One region of the Serratia aquatilis genome, then DNA from elsewhere that is predicted to be linked to it. Evidence: predicted binding sites of a transcription regulator. Region 1 holds the regulator's gene; each other region holds the start of a gene.
What was found. Region 1 encodes Fur, which represses iron uptake genes when iron is present. Its sites were predicted from a motif close to ATAATAATGAGAACNACTATCAA; they were not measured.

Region 1 (2,275 bases):
AAAGATTCGCAGGCATTTGCCACCAAGCACGTTGCGGTGAACTTCTGGGATACCCTGTATTGGGGCGGCTTTGACTCGGCTAATGATTGGGCGAACAAAGGTTATGACGTGGTTATCTCCAACCCTGATTATGTCTATCTGGACTTCCCGTATGAAGTAAACCCGAACGAACGTGGTTATTACTGGGGAACCCGTTTCAGCGATGAGCAGAAAATCTTCAGCTTCGCGCCGAACAACTTACCGCAGAATGCCGAAACCTCGCTTGACCGTGACGGTAATCACTTTGCTGCCAAGAGTGACAAACCATGGCCTGGAGCCTACGGTCTTTCCGCCCAACTGTGGAGCGAAACCCAGCGCACCGATCAGGAAATGGAGTACATGATTTTCCCACGCGCCTTGTCTGTTGCAGAACGAGCCTGGCACCGTGCAAGCTGGGAGCAAGACTATAAAGCAGGCCGTGAATATAAAGGTGGCGAAACCCATCAGGTGGATACCCGGACGCTGGAAAAAGATTGGCTGCACTTTGCCAACCTGATCGGGCAACGTGAACTGGCCAAGCTGGATAAAGGCGGTGTGGGCTATCGCTTGCCAGTACCAGGGGCTCGCATCATCGGTGGCAAACTGGAGGCGAATATTTCTCTGCCAGGCTTGGGTATTGAATACTCAACCGACGGGGGTAAACAGTGGCAGCGGTATGATGATAAGTCGCGTCCGGCTGTGGCGGGGGAGGTGATGATCCGTGCGGTTAGCCCAGATGGCCAACGCTTCAGCCGTGCTGAGCCCGTTAAAGCATAACCTCAACACCTAGCCCATCCGCGCGTCAGCGGTTGGGCTAGGCCACGATCGAAAGCAGTATTCCATGAGTGTGCTATTACCTTGTTAGGCTTTCGTCCTTGATTTTCCCCGGCCTGTCCGGGTTTTTTTGTGACCCGCAGCAACAAAAAAACCGCCGTGTGATGCAGGCGGTTTTCTCAATGCGGTTAGCTGGTTTTATCTTTTATCGTGCAGTGACTCATCTGTACGACATTCGCCTACTTCACAGTGGCCATAAAGATACAGGCTATGATTGGTCAGTTTAATGCCGTGTTGCTTGGCGATATCACGCTGACGCACTTCGATTGACTCATCGCTGAATTCAATCACCTTGCCGCAATCCAGGCAAATGAGGTGATCGTGGTGATGCTGTTGGGTCAGTTCGAATACCGACTTGCCGCCTTCAAAATTGTGACGGGTGACAATACCTGCGTCATCAAATTGGTTCAATACGCGGTAGACGGTTGCCAAGCCGATCTCTTCACCCATGTCTATCAGCTTCTTGTACAGATCTTCCGCACTGACATGATGGCATTTCGGATCCTGCAATACTTCCAGGATTTTGAGTCGCGGAAGCGTGACTTTTAAGCCGGCCTTCTTCAATGCGTTGTTGTTGTCAGTCATGCGGGTTCAGTCCTGTTACTATGCAAATCAAGTTAAGGCGTTATCGCCTGTAGCAATCGGTCGGCACAAAGAGTTAATTGCGTCTCATTATAGAACCGGTTGCTGTAAATAGTAACCGTTAGTCATTAACAAAGCTATCTTTGCACTGAGGCATGCTGTGCTTGATGGGCTTTTAGGCTGTGCCCCTTAACTGACCGATGGCAGTGCAGTGGTGCAATTAAGGGGACACGGTACCATTTCGCTCAAGCCGCGTGTTTACCCGACGATATCGGCCAGGCTCAGTTCTTCACTGATTTGTTTGACCCAAGCCTCGACGCGCTCATTGGTCAATTCTGGTTGACGATCTTCGTCAATGGCAAGACCGACAAAATGATGATCATCAGCCAGCCCCTTGGACGCTTCGAAATGGTAGCCCTTAGTCGGCCAGTGGCCCACAATCGCTGCTCCACGTGGTTCAATGATGTCGCGGATGGTGCCCATGGCATCACAGAAGTATTCTGCATAGTCTTCCTGATCGCCACAGCCGAACAGCGCAACCAGCTTACCGTTGAAGTCGATGTCTTCCAGCGTTGGGAAGAAATCATCCCAGTCACACTGTGCTTCACCGTAGTACCAGGTTGGAATACCAAGCAGCAAAATATCAAATGCTTCCAGATCTTCTTTGCTGCTTTTGGCGATGTCGTGAATTTCAGCAACATCATTGCCGTATTTTTGGTGAAGAGTCTTCTGGATCATCTTGGCAATGTTTTCGGTATTGCCAGTATCGCTGCCAAAGAAAATGCCTACATGAGCCATATTACAGATAACCTTTTAATTCAATGGATTGTATTGCGTAAAC
Region 2 (2,275 bases), 2.6 Mb from region 1:
GGGATTGGATCGGATCAGTGCCACACTGCAACTTTTGGGTATCCCAAAAACGGCGATCACACCATTGCCTTCCATGTTGCTGGGAGCGATAGGTTTGACGCCAATGGAAGTGGCACAGGAGTATCAGACCATCGCCAGCGGGGGCAACCGTGCGCCGCTGTCTGCCGTGCGTTCGGTGATTGCGGAGGATGGTTCCGTATTGTATCAGAGCTTCCCACAGGCACAGCGAGTGGTGCCAGCGCAAGCGGCTTACCTGACGCTGTATGCGATGCAGCAGGGGGTGGCTCGCGGCACCTCTCGTTCACTGGCGGTCAAGTTCTCCAATTACAATCTGGCAGCCAAAACCGGTACCACTAACGATCTGCGTGACAGTTGGTTTGCCGGTATCGATGGCAAGGAAGTAGCGATCGCCTGGGTGGGCCGTGACAACAACGGCCCAGCCAAACTGACCGGTGCCAACGGTGCATTGACCCTGTATCGCCGCTATCTGGAAAACCAGACGCCGTTGATCTTGAAGTTGCAGCAGCCTGAAGGGATCAGTCAGATGGCTATTGATGCTGCCGGTAATTTTGTTTGTGGCGGTAGTGGGGCACGTACTATCCCGGTCTGGACCGAAAACCCACAGGGACTCTGCCAGGCACCAGGGCAGCAACCCGCTCAGCAGCAACCGCAAGGCGAGCAGAAGGATGCCGATGGTGTTGCAGGCTGGATTAGGGATATGTTCGGCCAGTAAGTGGCGGATGCCATGTTAAGCATGGTGGTAAGTTGGTTTTACTCTGTTATTCAGCCCGTAGCTTTCTGTTGCGGGCTTTTTTATGATTCTGGTTTTTTTTATTTAATTTCTGTTAATGCCGCTATCTTATTTATTCCTATAGCTATTTTCTTACATAAATCCTCTTGTAGTTCCCGTTTGCTTGCGCATAAAATCTCGCGCTTATAATAATAATTATCATTTCTATTCGTAATAAAATAACACCAGAGAAACCAGATATGTTGACCAAGCGTTACTACTCATCACCAGCCAAACCAGACTTTTTCCCTGTTAGCGTATTAGTCACCACGATTGCGGCAACATTAGCCTTGCCAGCGGTTGCGGCTCAGAGTTCCGCTGCCACTGATGCAGATACTATGACGGTAGTTGGGGGGGGTGGTGGCACCCAACAGGAAAGTGCCTGGGGGCCAGTGGGTACCATTGTGGCCAAGAGGAGTGCGACCGCCACCAAAACTGATACGCCGTTAGTCAAAACGCCGCAATCGGTCTCTGTGGTTACACGCGAACAAATGGACCTTCTGCAACCTACCTCGGTTAAACAGGCTTTGGGATCCACTCCCGGTGTTATGGTGGGTAGCCGGGGGAGTTCTAATGTCTATGACGCTGTTTACATTCGCGGGTTTGGCTCAGTTAACTCAAATATCTATCTGAATGGCTTGAAGCTACAGGGGGACTACTTTAATGAAGTCTCGGTTGATCCTTATTTTCTGGAGCGCGCAGAAGTTTTACGTGGGCCTTCCTCAGTCCTTTACGGTAAAAGTAACCCAGGGGGAATTGTTGCTTTGGTCAGTAAGCGCCCGGTGACGGAACGCCTGCAGGAAGTACAATTCAAAATGGGGACAGATAACCTGTTTCAGACCGGGTTTGATTTTGGCAACTCGCTGGATGATGACGGGAAGTACTCATTCCGTCTGACAGGATTGGCAAAAGACGCAGACGACCAGCAACAGATGGCCAAGCTAAAACGCTACGCCATTGCCCCCTCCTTCAGTTGGCAGCCCGATGCACAGACCAACCTGACGCTTTATGCCTATTTACAGCATGACCCCAACCTTGGCTATTATGGTTGGTTACCGATGCAAGGAACGGTGGAAACCGCCCCTTACGGTAAGCTGCCAACGGATTTTAACGAGGGTGAAAAGAGCAATTTCTATTCACGCCAGACACGCCTGTTTGGTTATAGCCTGTCACACGATTTCAATGACACCTGGACGGTGCGCCAGAACCTGCGTTATATGCAGCTTCATACCAACCAGAATAACATTTACGGTAACGGCGTTGCCGCCGACAATATCACTCTAAAGCGCAATTATATTATTTCGAATGAGCGCCTGAATAGCTTCAGTGTTGACACTCAAGGGCAGGCCAGATTCACAACCGGGCGGGTGGATCATACTTTGCTGAGCGGCGTGGATTTCATGCGCATGAGTAATGATATTCAGGGTGGCTGGGGGGTAACAAGTCCTCTGGATCTGTCTAATCCGCAATTTGGCAACGCGATCG
Region 3 (2,275 bases), 1.9 Mb from region 1:
GTGGGGCTGTTTGGCCTGATGCCGTGGTACGGTATGGCGCTATTGTGCCTGGTGGTGTTTGGCTATCTCAGTGCGCTGAATTCATTGCTGCAATACGGCTTGATACAGAACCTGACGCCGGACGCGTTTCTTGGCCGAATCAATGGCTTATGGACCGCGCAAAACGTAGTGGGCGATGCGCTTGGCGCACTGCTGCTGGGGGCGATGAGCGCATTTATGTTGCCAGCAATGACTTCGAGTAGCTTTGGCTTTGGTGCCGCGATACTGGCTGTGGTGCTGGCGTTTGTCATGCGTGGTTTGCGCAGGGTGAGTATGGGCGGGCAGGATGAGGAGTTCCAACCCGCCACGGCAGCTACGGAGAAATAAACAACTTTTCCAGACGCGTCAGCAGGTTGCTGGCGCTGTAATAATCCAGGCGAAAAGTATCGTTACCCAGTGCGTAGACCCGCTTGTTTTGTACCGCAGGCAGATGGGCCAGGAAACTGTTGCTTGTCAACCGTTGGGCGTCGCTTTCATCGTTGGCGAACAGCAGCAAGGTTTCACCATTCAGCCCATCGGCCAGGCTTTCTCCCCCCAGTTGGATAATGTCTCTGCGTGTTCCCTGGCTGGTGCTGGCATTAAGTTTCTCTGGCAGGGGAGCCAGCGTAAAACCTAACTGTTGCAGGAGTTGCCCCTGCGAGGAATCGGCGGTCCACAGATTGGCACTTTTGCCATCGCTACGAAATACCAGTGCCGAAACCGGCTGAGGCGGCAATGTCATCTGCTGTTTCAGTGCCTGTTCCCGTTGTTTAAATTCGGCAACGATTTTTTCCGCCTGTTGTTCATGACCCGTAGCTATTCCAAGGGTTTGAGCCAGTTCCTGCCAGCTTTTATCGTCGTAATTCACCACCAGTACCGGCGCGATAGCTGACAACTGTTCGTAAAGACGGATCGCTGAGTCGGCCCCGGTGGCGGACATTACGATCAAATCCGGCGCAACGCCAGCGATGGCTTCGGCATTGGGTTCACCGATGTATAACCGTTGCACCCCACGCTTGGCGGCGATCTCTCCCCATTGCAGGAAGAAACCCTGCTTATCAGACAGTTGGTTATTTGGTGTAGTAGCCCCACTGGCGATTACCGGTGCATCGATGGCTAACAGTGTACCGGTGACCGTTACGCTAGTGGAAACAATCCGCTCTGGGGGATGAGTTATAGTGATCACACCGTGCGAGGTTTCAATACTGCGTGGCCATGCCTGGGCTGCCGCTTGAGCCATGCTCAGGGTGAGCGCCCCCAAGAGCAGGCCAAATCGCAGGGTCTTTATCATTATCGCGATCCTCTTTGATGTTAATTATTATCATTCAAGTTATAAATGCCACAGAGTTTATACTTAAACTTTCCCATAAAGAAGCCTTCACCTTTATTGACATAGCAAATATTGAAAGGTACTTTATCGCGACTGAATATAAATGATAATCATTACCATAATCTATTATCATTAATGAAACGAGAGGAAGTACCTATGTACCTAGCCGTTAAGGGTGCCGAGCAGAAGAACCCGCAACACCGTGAGAGCCTGGCACAAGCCGCTATGCTAACTCCGACTTCAGGTTTCTTTTTTACTTCTCCTTTTCGTAGCCTGAGTACCCAGGGGTGTTTTGCCAAGATCGCTCAACCTGCCGTTGACGGTGAGGATCTGCAAGGCCAATTCCAGCAGACAATCCAACAGGCCTTTGCGCAAGCCCGTGCGGCGGGAATCAAGAGCCCTATACTGTGCGGCGCACTCCCTTTCGATACTCGTCAACCTTCCGCACTGTTCATTCCTGAGAAGACACAATGGTTTAAGCGAGAAGCATTTATGGCGGGCATGGAACCGGATGCGGGTGTGCTTCCCGAAATCGTCCATCAGGTAGAACTGCCGGAGCAGCAGCAGTTTATACAGATGGTGACAGAGGCAGTGCAGGCCACTGCCGGCGAACAACTGGATAAAGTAGTGCTTTCCCGTTTGCTGGAAATTGAAACCCGTGAACCGATAGATTGCCAGGCGTTAATGGCGTGCATCATTGCCCAGAACCCGAATAGCTTCCATTTCCATGTTCCACTGGAACAGGGGTCGTTGGTGGGAGCCAGCCCGGAGTTGCTGCTACGCAAATCTGGCAACCAGTTCCATTCCAATCCGCTAGCGGGATCGGCACCACGAGAAAATGATCCCCTACGCGACCGCCAGGCCAGCCAACGGCTGTTGGCCTCAAACAAAGATCGCTACGAACATCAGATTGTGACTGAGGGCATG

Region 2: fhuA (ferrichrome porin FhuA) is a predicted target of Fur. The motif match lies at 937-959, and genes of this name have one in related genera.
Region 3: SAQUA_RS08015 (isochorismate synthase) is a predicted target of Fur. The motif match lies at 1,446-1,468, and genes of this name have one in related genera.

Annotation. Positions count from the first base shown of each region.
Region 1 covers NZ_CP173186.1:3,721,180-3,723,454, reverse strand. The annotation lists gene SAQUA_RS16905 (family 20 glycosylhydrolase) at 1-795, shown strand, start outside; gene fur (ferric iron uptake transcriptional regulator) at 991-1,437, opposite strand; gene fldA (flavodoxin FldA) at 1,693-2,232, opposite strand.
Region 2 covers NZ_CP173186.1:1,123,935-1,126,209, forward strand. The annotation lists gene mrcB (bifunctional glycosyl transferase/transpeptidase) at 1-733, shown strand, start outside; gene fhuA (ferrichrome porin FhuA) at 991-2,275, shown strand, end outside.
Region 3 covers NZ_CP173186.1:1,795,402-1,797,676, forward strand. The annotation lists gene entS (enterobactin transporter EntS) at 1-366, shown strand, start outside; gene fepB (Fe2+-enterobactin ABC transporter substrate-binding protein) at 353-1,309, opposite strand; gene SAQUA_RS08015 (isochorismate synthase) at 1,505-2,275, shown strand, end outside.